3 regions of the Clostridium novyi NT genome follow, and region 3 is predicted to be linked to each of the others. Evidence: riboswitches for the same ligand, from Rfam matches in the RefSeq annotation. Region 3 holds a riboswitch; each other region holds the start of a gene.
What was found. Region 3 has a riboswitch for cobalamin ahead of NT01CX_RS10545 (cobyrinate a,c-diamide synthase). Riboswitches for the same ligand answer to the same signal wherever they lie in the genome.
Positions count from the first base shown of each region.

Region 1: it holds a riboswitch for cobalamin, as region 3 does, so the genes downstream of both, NT01CX_RS02290 (energy-coupling factor ABC transporter permease) here and NT01CX_RS10545 (cobyrinate a,c-diamide synthase) in region 3, are expected to answer to the same signal.
Region 2: it holds a riboswitch for cobalamin, as region 3 does, so the genes downstream of both, cobT (nicotinate-nucleotide--dimethylbenzimidazole phosphoribosyltransferase) here and NT01CX_RS10545 (cobyrinate a,c-diamide synthase) in region 3, are expected to answer to the same signal.

Region 1 covers NC_008593.1:465,622-469,814, reverse strand. Annotated here, with positions in the region: gene NT01CX_RS02305 (energy-coupling factor ABC transporter ATP-binding protein) at 1-172, opposite strand, end outside; gene cbiQ (cobalt ECF transporter T component CbiQ) at 257-1,021, opposite strand; gene NT01CX_RS02295 (energy-coupling factor ABC transporter substrate-binding protein) at 1,021-1,341, opposite strand; gene NT01CX_RS02290 (energy-coupling factor ABC transporter permease) at 1,343-2,089, opposite strand; cobalamin riboswitch at 2,232-2,439, opposite strand; gene NT01CX_RS02285 (polysaccharide deacetylase family protein) at 2,504-3,310, opposite strand; gene NT01CX_RS02280 (pyridoxal phosphate-dependent decarboxylase family protein) at 3,485-4,193, opposite strand, start outside.
Region 2 covers NC_008593.1:1,271,160-1,275,352, forward strand. Annotated here, with positions in the region: gene NT01CX_RS05935 (hypothetical protein) at 42-380, shown strand; gene NT01CX_RS05940 (histidine phosphatase family protein) at 506-1,147, shown strand; cobalamin riboswitch at 1,199-1,376, shown strand; gene cobT (nicotinate-nucleotide--dimethylbenzimidazole phosphoribosyltransferase) at 1,498-2,565, shown strand; gene cobU (bifunctional adenosylcobinamide kinase/adenosylcobinamide-phosphate guanylyltransferase) at 2,571-3,131, shown strand; gene cobS (adenosylcobinamide-GDP ribazoletransferase) at 3,143-3,895, shown strand; gene cobC (alpha-ribazole phosphatase) at 3,892-4,193, shown strand, end outside.
Region 3 covers NC_008593.1:2,261,380-2,265,572, reverse strand. Annotated here, with positions in the region: gene NT01CX_RS10560 (CotS family spore coat protein) at 1-4, shown strand, start outside; gene NT01CX_RS10555 (spore coat protein) at 36-848, shown strand; gene NT01CX_RS10550 (CotS family spore coat protein) at 889-1,860, shown strand; cobalamin riboswitch at 1,906-2,082, shown strand; gene NT01CX_RS10545 (cobyrinate a,c-diamide synthase) at 2,206-3,561, shown strand; gene NT01CX_RS10540 (precorrin-8X methylmutase) at 3,554-4,177, shown strand.

The sequences.
Region 1 (4,193 bases), 750 kb from region 3:
GTTTTAATATACCATTAAAGTTTAAAAATAAAGTAGATTTCCCAGCACCATTTACCCCTAAGAAAGCTATCTTTTTTCCCTTTTCTATTTTTAAACTTATATTATTTAAAGCATTGGTTCCATCTTCATATTTAAAACTTAAATTTTTAGTTTCTAATATGTACTCTTTCATTAATTTTCCTCCAAATATTTAATATAGCCACAGATAATAAACTCTGTGGCTTTAAATATAAAAAATCTATAGTTAAATTTACATTTAAAATTTATACTTTACAATCAATAAAACTATCTGAAAAAATATTATCATTCCTATGTTTTTATAAGATATTTTATATCTTTTTTCTATTACATTAATCTCACCATTATAACATCTTGCTTCCATTGCAGTATACATATCTTGTGACTTTTTATAAGCTCTAACAAACAAAGTAGTTACCAATTGTCCTAATGACTTATACCCCTTTTTTACAGTAGAATAACCAAGTCTACCTGTTTGAGATATATAAATTGTATTCATAGTTTCAAAAAGTACAAATATAAGTCTATATATAAGTCCCATAAGTTCTATAAATAATTTAGGAACTCTTAACTTTTTTAGAACAGATAAAATTTCAACTATTGGCGTTGTAAGTGCAAGAAAATATAAGCATGATACTGATGCCATTGATTTAAATAATATCTGCATAGCATTATATATTCCCTCTTTTGTGCATCCCATAGTGAATCCAAAAATTTTAAAACTAAATAAAAACTCATTATTATACCCAATATTTATAGCTATTGTTATGATTCCTATAACCAAAAATACTAATGGTATTAATATTAATTTATAATAAGATATAAATGGTATCTTAGCTTTATACAATGTCATAAAAGACATTACTAAAAATATAATTATAGACACTAATATGTTATTTAAAAATATTCCACAAAACATAGTAATCATAGAAAATAAAAATTTTTCCATTGGATTTACATATCTTAATTTTGATATGTATGATAATTTATCTATTGAAATCATTATTTCTCACTTTCGTTATTTTTCTTTTTTCCCTTTGCATATCCAAAGTAATATCCTACTATTCCTGCACCAATAGCAGCTTGAAGTGCAAATAGTAAACTTTCTATTTCTCCACTTGGTGGTTCCCATACAGGTGAAAACCATGGTTTATAATTTTTATCTACTTGTGTAATAGCTTCTTCTGCTTGGTCATCTGAACCTGCAAATTCAGCACCTTTTGTAAAAATCAAAGGAGCAACAGCTATTACTACAACTAAAATTCCAAGAAATATATTCTTTTTAAACATAGATTTATTATTTGTTTTCTTTTCAGTATTCATACTATACCTCCTTTGAAATAACATCTAATTCTTCAAGTTCATTTTTGTTATAATTGAATAGAAGATTAAATACTATAACAGTTAAAATTCCTTCACTTATTGCAAGTGGTATTTGAGTTATAGCAAATATACCCATAAACTTTCCAAGTGACATCATAAATCCACCAGTCTTATCAGGGAATGCTAGTGAAAGTTGTATAGAAGTTGTAACATAAGTCATTAAATCCCCTAATGCTGCTGCAAAAAATATTGATATACTTCTTGATAAGTTTAATTTTCTTAATAGCTTGTACAAATAATATGATACTATAGGTCCTATAACTGCCATAGAAAATGTGTTAGCACCAAGAGTTGTTATTCCACCATGGGCAAGAAGTAATGCTTGGAATATGAGAACAATTAATCCTAAAACACTCATAACTGCTGGTCCAAATAAAATAGCTCCAAGACCAACTCCTGTTGGATGTGAACAACTTCCTGTAACTGATGGTATTTTTAAAGCTGATAGTACAAAGGCAAATGCTCCAGCCATAGCAATAAGCATTTTTATTTTGGGGTTTATATTTACCTTTTTCTTTATAGATATAAGTCCTTTAATTACAAAAGGTACACATAAAGCACCCCAAATTCCACACCACATTGGTGGTAAAAATCCTTCCATTATATGCATGGCATACGCTGTTCTAACAGTAAACATGCCCACAAAGAACACTAATAGAAACAATTGATACTTTCTTTTTAATTTCATTTACTAACCTCTCCTTTTTTTAGTTTAACAACATTTTGACTTTAGGTTTTTTCCAAAAAAGAAAACCCCTTCCAATAAACGTCAAGAGGTCAAAAAAAGTGTATAATATTTCATTAAAACACCCCCTATCATCCGTAGAGTTCATTGGTGTACAAAAATAGGCAGGTCTTCTGACTTGAGTATCATAATTTTTCTACCCTTCCCAATATCTTAAGATACCAGTGGTTTTGTTAAGAAAAACTCCTCTCTTACAGCGGCGGGACCGTGTGGGACTTTCACCCAGCTTCCCTTTTCACCAGTTCATAATCAAACTTTCAATTATAACTGACACCTACTTTGTATGTATTTTATATTTTGTTGTCGATATTGATTTTATATTGTTTTTAAACAAATTGTCAAGTTATTCCTCAACTTTTATAACAATAAGTATTTATATACTCTACAAAAATTCTTATAATTCAACTTATTTATAAACTTGTCCATATCATGTTTCCCACTTATGCCAACTCTGCTTATTTTATAGATTTCTTCATTTCTATCTGTCCATTTACAGTGAGTTGTAACAGCCATTTTATATCCAGCAGCTTTAACTGCCTTTATACTATCTTCATTATATTTTCCATATGGATAAGCTATATATTTTACTTTTTTATTTAATAGCTTTTCTAATTTTTCTTTAGAATCTAAAAACATCTTATATTGAGCCTGATAACTTTCTTTAGTTAATTTATTATGATTTGTTGTATGGCTTTCTATATCAAAACCATCCTTTTGCATTTCTTTAAGCTGATCTAAAGTTAAATATTCACCTGTTCCTATATAGTCACTTATCATAAAAAATGTGGCTTTAAAATTATATTTTTTTAGTATAGGTATAGCTGTTTCGTAATTATCCTTGTACCCATCATCAAATGTAAGCACTATGGACTTTTTAGGAATAGGTTTATTATTTTCTAAAAAATCATATAGTTCATCTAATGTCAAAGTATTATAATTATTATCTTTTAAATAGTTCATTTGCTCTTCAAATTTTTCCTTTGGAAGTCTTACAGGATTTCCTTTTTCGTACTTTATAGAATGATACATAAGTACAGGTATACTTTCATTTTTCTCAATTGATACATCATTTGTAGGATTTCTAAGCACTACAGTTTTAACACCAAATCTAACTAATGCTAATGCAATCACAAATAATACTAAAAATAATAGTCTTTTCTTCATAATTTCAATTCCTTTTAATTAATTTTTATAATATTAAATTTTATAATCTTTATTATATCATATTGTTTTTTAGCTGTATAAAATATAAATAATTATATATAAGTTTCTTTTTAGATTATATACAAAAAGAGAGTACATAATATTTTTTATATACTCTCGTAATTATTTTATTTATTATAATTTTTTATCAACATTTTCCTTAGCACGTAAAACATATTTAATTATGTCTTCTTTTAATCTTTCCTCTGAAAAATTCATATATGGTGACATTGGATAAGCCTTTATAGCTGCTATAGGTTCTCCATACTGTGATAATCTAAACTTACTTGTAAAGCTAAGAGCTGGTCCATTTTCCTCAAACATCATTCTTTCAAGTTCATTTGCAATTTTATTTTGGTACTCATTATATTTTTTTAATTGCTCTTTATAATCTGGATTAGTAAATTCATTTTTGTACTGTTCTTCAGCAAAATTTACTTTATTTATATTTTCTTTTAATTTATCTGGATATACTCTAAATAAAGTAACTAATCCATTATCTTTTTCATTTACACAAACAAGATTTGGTTCTTCTTTTATAACATTTCGTAAAGACATTTCACATTCTATTAAGTTTCCTAATATAACTCTATATCCTTCTAAGCCAAAGTACTGCAAATTACACCAAGCTGAAAGAGCATATCCTCCCCCTCTAGAACATTCTAATGTGTATTCTCCAGGAGTATACGCACTTGAATGGTATAGATAAGCCATCTGATCTTTATCTCTAGTTAGCATATCTATATCATTACAGTCTTTAATGCAAATCATGCTACAATTATAACAAGTAAATCCTGTTTTATGAAAATCTATTCCTATAGCGTCAGCTAAATTTAAATTTCTT
Region 2 (4,193 bases), 990 kb from region 3:
ATATTTAATATACAAATATTAAGATTTAAGGAGGAATTGTTATGAGTAAGTATAAAGTAGGGGAAGAATTAATAATAATTGAAAATCAACACGAAGATGTTAAAAAGCTAAGTGAACTAATAGAATTAAAAGTAAACAAAGAAAATTACTCAAAATTAACATTAGGAATAAAAATATTAGAAGTAAAATATGATAAGCCAAATGTTATATTAACTTATAGAAATGTAACAGGTGATGTTAAAAAGGTATTTGCTATTTGTAGGGATATTCCTAATTTTGATGAAGAAAAAGTTTTGGAAAAAGCTTTACTTAAAGCATTCCAAGAGGAAATAATAAATCTAAATGTTACTAAAAATCAAGGTATTCAATTAAAGTACTAATAAAGTACTACTTTTAAAATAACTTTAAAAACAAAATCTCTACACTATAAGGTGCAGAGATTTTTTTAATTATTAAAATATATGATATAATAAAAATACTAAAAATATAAGAGGTGAATTAATATATGACTACAATATATTTAACTAGACATGGACAAACTGAGTGGAATTTAAATAAGAGATTACAAGGGTGGAAGAACTCTCCTTTAACGGAACTTGGAATTTCCCAGGCTAAAGCATTAAGTGAGAGACTTAAGGATACTGAAATAGACGTTATTTATTCAAGTCCTATAGAAAGAGCATATAAAACAGCAGAAATTATAAAAGGAAATAAGGATATTGAAATTATAAAGCATGATGGATTAAAGGAATTTAACTATGGTGATTGGGAAGGATTAACCATTGATGAAATAGAGAAAAACCCTATGTATACCAAAGAATTAGATAATTTATTTAATAGTCCTAAGGAATATAAGCCTTTTGGTGGAGAAACATACGATGATCTTATAAAGAGAATAGATATTACAATGAACGAGATACTAGGAAAAAACAAAGATAAAAAGATACTAATAGTTACACATGGAATGACATTAAAAATGCTACTTCATTATTTTAATGAAAATATGACACTTGATGATATTGTAAAGCTTCCTGTAATGGGACAAACTAGTCTTACTAAAATTGATGTTGCTGACGGAAAATATAACTTAGTTTTTCAAAATGATACCAGTCATTATGATGATAATCATGTTCAAGTAGGATGGTAATTTGATTTTACATATAATAAATGATATAATCACAACAGTTTTCAATTGAGAAAATTAAATAAGTCATTAGGTGCTCTATTATAAGAGGTAAAAGGGAAAGTGGTTAAAATCCACTGCAGCCCCCGCTACTGTAAATGAGGATGAAATCTAAATTGCCATCCATAAGGAGAAGGTTAGAAAGTAATATGATCCATAAGCCAGGAAACCTGCCTAATGTACGATTATTTAAGTCTTCGGTGGGAAGATATAAAAGTTAAAGTTGTATTGTAGATACAACTTTTTTGGCTTGCTTTATATATTCCCGCATCTTAATAGGTGCGGTTTTTTATTTTGAATTTAGGAGGAAATTCATGAATTTATTAGAGACTGTTTTAAAGGAAATCAAACCATTAGATACTACTATTATGGATAAAGCATTAAAAAGATTGGATAAACTTGCAAAACCTCTTGGGAGTCTTGGAAGACTTGAAGATATAGCAATGCAAATATCAGGAATAACAGGTAATGTTAAGAATAAGTGCAAGAAAAAGTGTACTATAGTTATGGCTGCTGATAATGGGATATGGGAAGAAGGTGTGAGTGCATGCCCTCAATCAATTACAGCTATACAAACAATTAATATGCTTAAAGGATTAACTGGAGTTGCGGTTATATCTAAACATGCTAATGCGGATATAAAGGTTATAGATATTGGTATCAATGCAGAAATAAGTCATCCTAGTTTAGTGAATAGGAAAATAAGAATGGGCACTTACAATATGGTTAAAGGCAGTGCTATGACAAGAGATGAAGCTATAAAAGCTATAGAAATTGGTATAGAGAGTGTTAAAGAGTTAACAAAGGAAAACTATAGTGTTTTAGGTACCGGAGAAATGGGAATATGCAATACAAGCACAAGTAGTGCAATATTAATGGTTCTTACAGGATGTAGTGCTGATATTGCAGTTGGAAAAGGATCTGGTATTACAGAAGAAGCTTATATTAATAAAAAGAAGGTAATTAAAGAAGCTATAAAAATTAATAATCCAGATAAGGAAGATCCTATTGATGTACTATCTAAAGTAGGTGGATTTGATATTGCAGGGCTTGTTGGTTGCTTTTTAGGAGCTGCATACTATAGAGTTCCAATAGTTATGGATGGATTTATATCTAGTGCTGCTGCATTAATTGCATATAAATTAAATCCTTTAACTAAAGAATATATGATACCATCTCACGCTTCTAAAGAACCAGGATTTAATCTTATTATGAAGGAACTTAAACTAGAACCTATGTTTAATCTTAATATGAGATTAGGAGAAGGAAGTGGATGTCCACTAACCTTTGATTTAATAGATGCAGCTTCTGATATTATGTGCAATATGGCAACTTTTGAAGAAGCATCTATAGTTGATGATTATTTAATTGATATAAGGTGATAAAAATGGGAAAAATTATATTAGTAACCGGTGGAGCAAGAAGTGGTAAAAGTAGTTATGCTGAAAATATAGCTAAAAATGTTGGAGAAAAAATATTATACATAGCAACATCAATACCATTTGATGAAGAAATGAAGCATAGAGTTAAAAAACACAAAGAAAGCAGACCAGAAATTTGGGATACCTATGAAGGATACAAAAGTTTAGATAAAGTAGTAAGAGAAAAGAATAATTTATATGATGGTATGTTACTTGATTGTGTAACTATTATGACTTCAAATTTTATGTTTGATTATATTGGAGATAAAATAGAAGAAGCAGATAACACTACTTTGGATACAGTAGAAAAGAAGATAATAACAAATTTTGAGAAGCTTTTAAATGAAGCTATTAAAGGAAATAGTACTATGATACTTGTAACTAATGAATTAGGCTATGGAATAGTTCCAGAAAATAAATTAGCACGAGTATATAGGGATATAGTAGGTAGAATAAATCAATATATAGCCTCAAGGGCAAGTGAGGTATATTTAGTTGTATGTGGTATACCAATAAAAGTTAAGTGAGGATAGAATTTATGAAAAATTTAATATTAATGATTCAGTTTTTTACTAGAATTCCTATAAATATAGAAATTGATGTAAAAGAAGATTCCTTTGCTAAAGGGATTTCATATCTTCCACTAGTTGGACTGATAATAGGAGGATTTAATGCTATTGTATATTTTGTGTCATCTAAATTTATTTTAGGTACACTTCCCATTGTATTAGCACTTTTAGCAAATACAATTATTACAGGGGCATTTCATATAGATGGTCTTGCAGATACTTGTGATGGTATATTTTCTTCAAGAAAAAAAGAAAGAATGCTGGAAATAATGAAAGATAGTAGAGTTGGAACTAATGGTGCTATAGCTATAGTATTTGACTTTATGCTTAGATATGCAGTACTTAATAGTTTAAACAAAAAATATATAATAATAGCCTTAATATTGTCTCCTGTAGTTGCAAAAACAGTTGTTACACTACTTATGTGTTTTTCTGTTTATGCAAGAAAAGAAGGGGGACTTGGAGGAGTATTTGTAGGAAAAGTAAAACCTTTTAGAGTGATTGTTGCATTTATAATATCAATTTCAATAGGATATGTGCTTATAGGATATAAGTATGTAGCTTTACTCTTAATTACAGTTTTATTCATTGAAATATATAAAAAGCTTATATATTCTAAAATTGATGGTATGACTGGAGACACACTTGGAGCTGCCAATGAAATAGCAGAAATTATATTTATGTTAGCGCTATTATCATTTAAAGGATGTGGGTTACTATGACATCATTATATTTAGCACGTCATGGAGAATCAGAGTTAAATACTAAAAAAGTATATTTTGGTGTAACTGATTGTGAACTAACTAGTACAGGAATATTTCAATGTGAGAATTTAAATAAGAAATTAAGTCAGTTAAATGAGCTAGATTTTGATGTAATAATTACAAGTTCTCTTAAAAGAGCCATAGATTCATCTAAAATAATAGCTAATTGTAGATATAAGGATTTAATGATTTTTGAAGAGTTTAAAGAATTAGATTTTGGAAAATGGGAAGGACTTAGTTATAAAGAAATTACAAA
Region 3 (4,193 bases):
TTAAATTAAGCAAAAGGTAGATAGAGGTGAATTTGATGACTGTTATATCTAAAAATCCGTTTTTAACCTATATGGAAAGACAAGGGGTTGTTGAAGGTGAATTTAAGGGAAAAGTATCACTTAAAGATCCTGATTTAGAAAAAGAGATTATAAATCAATTGTATATAATAAGTGAGTTTCACAAAAAAGCTATGGGATATAATGATTATATAGGTCATAGGTTAGAAGATAAAAGAGGAAGAACTATAGAACAGTATAAGGTATATATAAAAAGAGTAAAAAGAAAAATTAATGATATAATGCATAATTCACCACAAAATGATTTTGAAGAACTTTTATTGGGATATGGGAAAGATTATTTAAATAGAGCAGAAAAGTCTATAAAAAATATATATGATATTGGGTACTTAGAGATTATGAAAAGAAGTATGGACAGAAATGAAATTTGTTTAGGAAATACTTATTTTAATAGTCTCAGAAAAATAAAATTCATAGAAGCATTAAATCTCGAAAAGTGTTTTTATGACTTAGTAGAAATTGATGCTGCTACTTTTTTTAGAAAGCTTATGAAGAAAAATCTAAAATTAGATTATAAAAAATTAGTGGATAAATTTTGTGAATTTGAAGATTTAGATGATAGAAGCAATGTTTTTTTACAATCACTTATAGCATATCCTACTGAATTTATGAAGTGTTGTAATAAATATATAACCAGCACTAAGTATATGATGTATGATAATAGATTAAACATTAATAAGAGTAAAGACAAATTAAAAAAAATCATAAGATGTGATTATAATATTTTATGTGAAGGGGGTGTAGAAAATTTTACAGAATGTAAGATATAAAGATAAAAAAGCCCTAGTTGAATATGATTTAAATTTAAAAATGTTTGAAGCATATGATTTTAAAATTGAAGAGATTATTCCTGTAAGAAAAGTATATATTTTAATTACTGATAAAGGAAATAAGATTTTAAAGAAAATTGATTATAGTATAAATGAATTAAATTTTATAAATTCAGGAATAAACTATATAAACAAAAATTCCTTCCATAGAGTATTTAATTTTACTAAGACTAAAGATGGAGAAGTTTATGTGAATTGGAACAAAAATATTTATTGTGTCATGGATTTAATTGATGGAAGAGAAAGTGAATATTCAAATCCATTAGATGTAATGGTTGTATCAAGGGGACTTGGACAACTGCATAAAGCATGTGAAGGATTTAGATATAAAAATAAAACAAGGTACCTTTGTGGAACTACAATTGATACATTTAAAAGAAAAGGTGAAGAGTTAAAAATATTTAAAAATGTAGTTAAACTTATAAAGAATAAAACAGAATTTGATGAAATTTTTATAGAGAATGTTGATTATTATATAGGAGAAGTAGATAGAGCTATTGATGTTTTAGAGAGGTCTAATTTTTACAAGTTATGTAGTGAAGAAGATAAAATTATATTATGCCATCATGATCTAGCTCATCACAATGTACTCATCAAAGATGAAGAAGCACATTTTGTGGATTTTGATTATTCTATTATAGATTTAAAGGTTCATGATCTTTGCAATTTTATAAATAAGGTAGAAAAAAGATCAGCATATAATTTTGATGAGTTACATTTTATATTAAATAATTATTATAAACACAATAATCTTACTAAAACAGAAATGGAAGTTCTATATGGCATGATGATATTCCCTCAAGATTTTTATACAGTAGCTAAAGCTTATTATACTAGAAGTAAGGATTGGTCATACGATGTATTTTTAGATAAATTAATTAAAAAGAATGGATTAAAGCAAGATAAGAGAGAATTTTTAGAGAAATTTAGAACAGAGATTATAAAAGAATAGTATTTGTTGATAATATAATGTAAGGTAGTATATAATAACTTTATAAAATTGTATATTAGCTTAGGTGTCTGATTAATTTCAGGTGAAAAGGGAATACGGTGAAAATCCGTAACAGCCCCCGCTACTGTAATGTGGACAAATCTAAAACCACTGGTTTATAACCGGGAAGGAAGAGGAGGATGAAACTAAGTCAGGAGACCTGCCTAAGCTTTGGATAAAGACCTTTCGGTGGGAAAGAGTTGTTATAAGTAGACCTATTTAAAAATTTCATAGGTTTTTTTATGATAATTAAGTACGCTGAAAGGTGTACTTTTTTTATTTATATTGATTATAAGGAGGATACAAATGAAGGGAATAGTAGTATCTTCAAATGCCAGTGGTGGAGGGAAAACCACAGTAACTCTTGGACTTATGAAAGCACTTAAAAATAGAGGCTTTAGTGTTCAAGGATATAAGGTAGGACCAGATTACATAGATACAGCATTTCATAGCAAAATAACGGGAATAGATTCTAGAAATTTAGATTTATTTTTAATGGGGGAAGATGGAGTTAGAGCATCTTTTTCAAGAGGAATGTGTGATTATGCTGTAGTTGAAGGGGTTATGGGATTATACGACGGAAAAGGAATAGACTCAAAATATTCAACTGCCCATGTGGCTAAAACTATAGATTTGCCAGTGGTTTTAGTTTTATCACCAAAGGCACAAGTTGCAACTTTGTGTGCAGAGATAAATGGGATTTTAAATTTTCAGGATATAAATATTGTTGGAATTATATTTAATAATATAACTGAGGGATACTTTAAACTTTTAAAAAAAGCAGTAGAGAAGTTGTGTAACATAAAAGTATTTGGATATTTACCTAAGGATGAAAAACTAGCAATAGGAAGTAGACATCTTGGACTTATTCAAAGTAGTGAGATAGAAATGCTTAATGAAAAAATAAATTATTGTGCGGAGTTAATGGAAAAATATATAGATTTAGATTCTCTTTTGCTTGAATTTAAAAGTTGTATGAGATTTAAAGATGAATTTCATGTTAAAAATAAGGGGTTAAAGATAGCTGTAGCAAAAGACAAAGCTTTTAGTTTTTATTACAAAGAAAATATTGAACTTTTAGAGGAAATAGGAGAAGTTATTTATTTCAGCCCGTTGAAGGATGAAAAACTTCCAGAAGATATAGACTTATTATACATAGGTGGCGGTTATCCAGAGGTATTTAGAGAAGAAATATCAAAAAATAAAAGTATTCTTAAAAGTTTAAAAGAAAAACTAGAGAGTGGTCTTAGATGTTATGCAGAATGTGGTGGGCTTATGTATCTTATGAGTGCTTTTATTGATAAAGGTAATGAAGATGAAACTTATTACAATATGGTAGATTTCTTTAAGGGAAATTCTTATATGACTAAAAGACTTCAAAACTTCGGGTATGCTAAAGTAAATGTTGTAGAGGAAAATCCTATTTTACCTAAAGGATTTAATATAAATTGTCATGAGTTTCATAGATCCAAAATAGAGAGTAATGATACAAAAGCTTATTTAGTTGAAAAAGAAATGTATGATGGAAGTAAAAAGACATGGAATTGTGGATATATTAAAAATAATACATTAGCATCTTATGCTCATATACATTTTTTCGGGAATATTAAATTTATAGATTATTTAACAGAGAACATAAAGGGAGGGAAAATATTTGAGTAACTATATAAAAAGTCCTATGGGAATTGAAAAAAGAAGTTTTGAGATAATTGGAGAGGAAATGGGACCACATAATTTTAGTGAAAGAGAATTTCAAATAGTAAAAAGAGTTATACATACAACGGCAGATTTTGAATATAAAGATTTATTGTATATAAGAGAAGGTGCTATTGATGAAGCTTTAAAACTATTAAAAATGGGAGTAACAATATATACAGATACTAAAATGGCTCTTTCAGGAATAAATAAAAAGGCACTTGAAAAGTTAAACTGCAGGGTAATTTCTTATGTATCTGAAGAAGAAGTAGCAAAAATTGCAAAGGAAAGAGAGATTACACGTTCTATGGCGGCTGTTGAAAAGGCAGTTGAAGACGGAGTTGAATTTTTTGTGTTTGGAAATGCACCTACAGCAGTTTTTAAATTAAAAGAACTTGTAGAACAAGGAAAAGCAAATCCTAAATTTATAATAGCGTGTCCAGTTGGATTCGTTGGAGCGGCGGAATGTAAAGTAGAAATAGAAAAGTTAAACATACCTATGATAACTGTAAGAGGTAGAAAAGGTGGTAGTGGAATTGCTGCATGTATTGTAAATGCACTAATGTATATGTTGGCAAGATAAAAAAGGAAATGAGTGA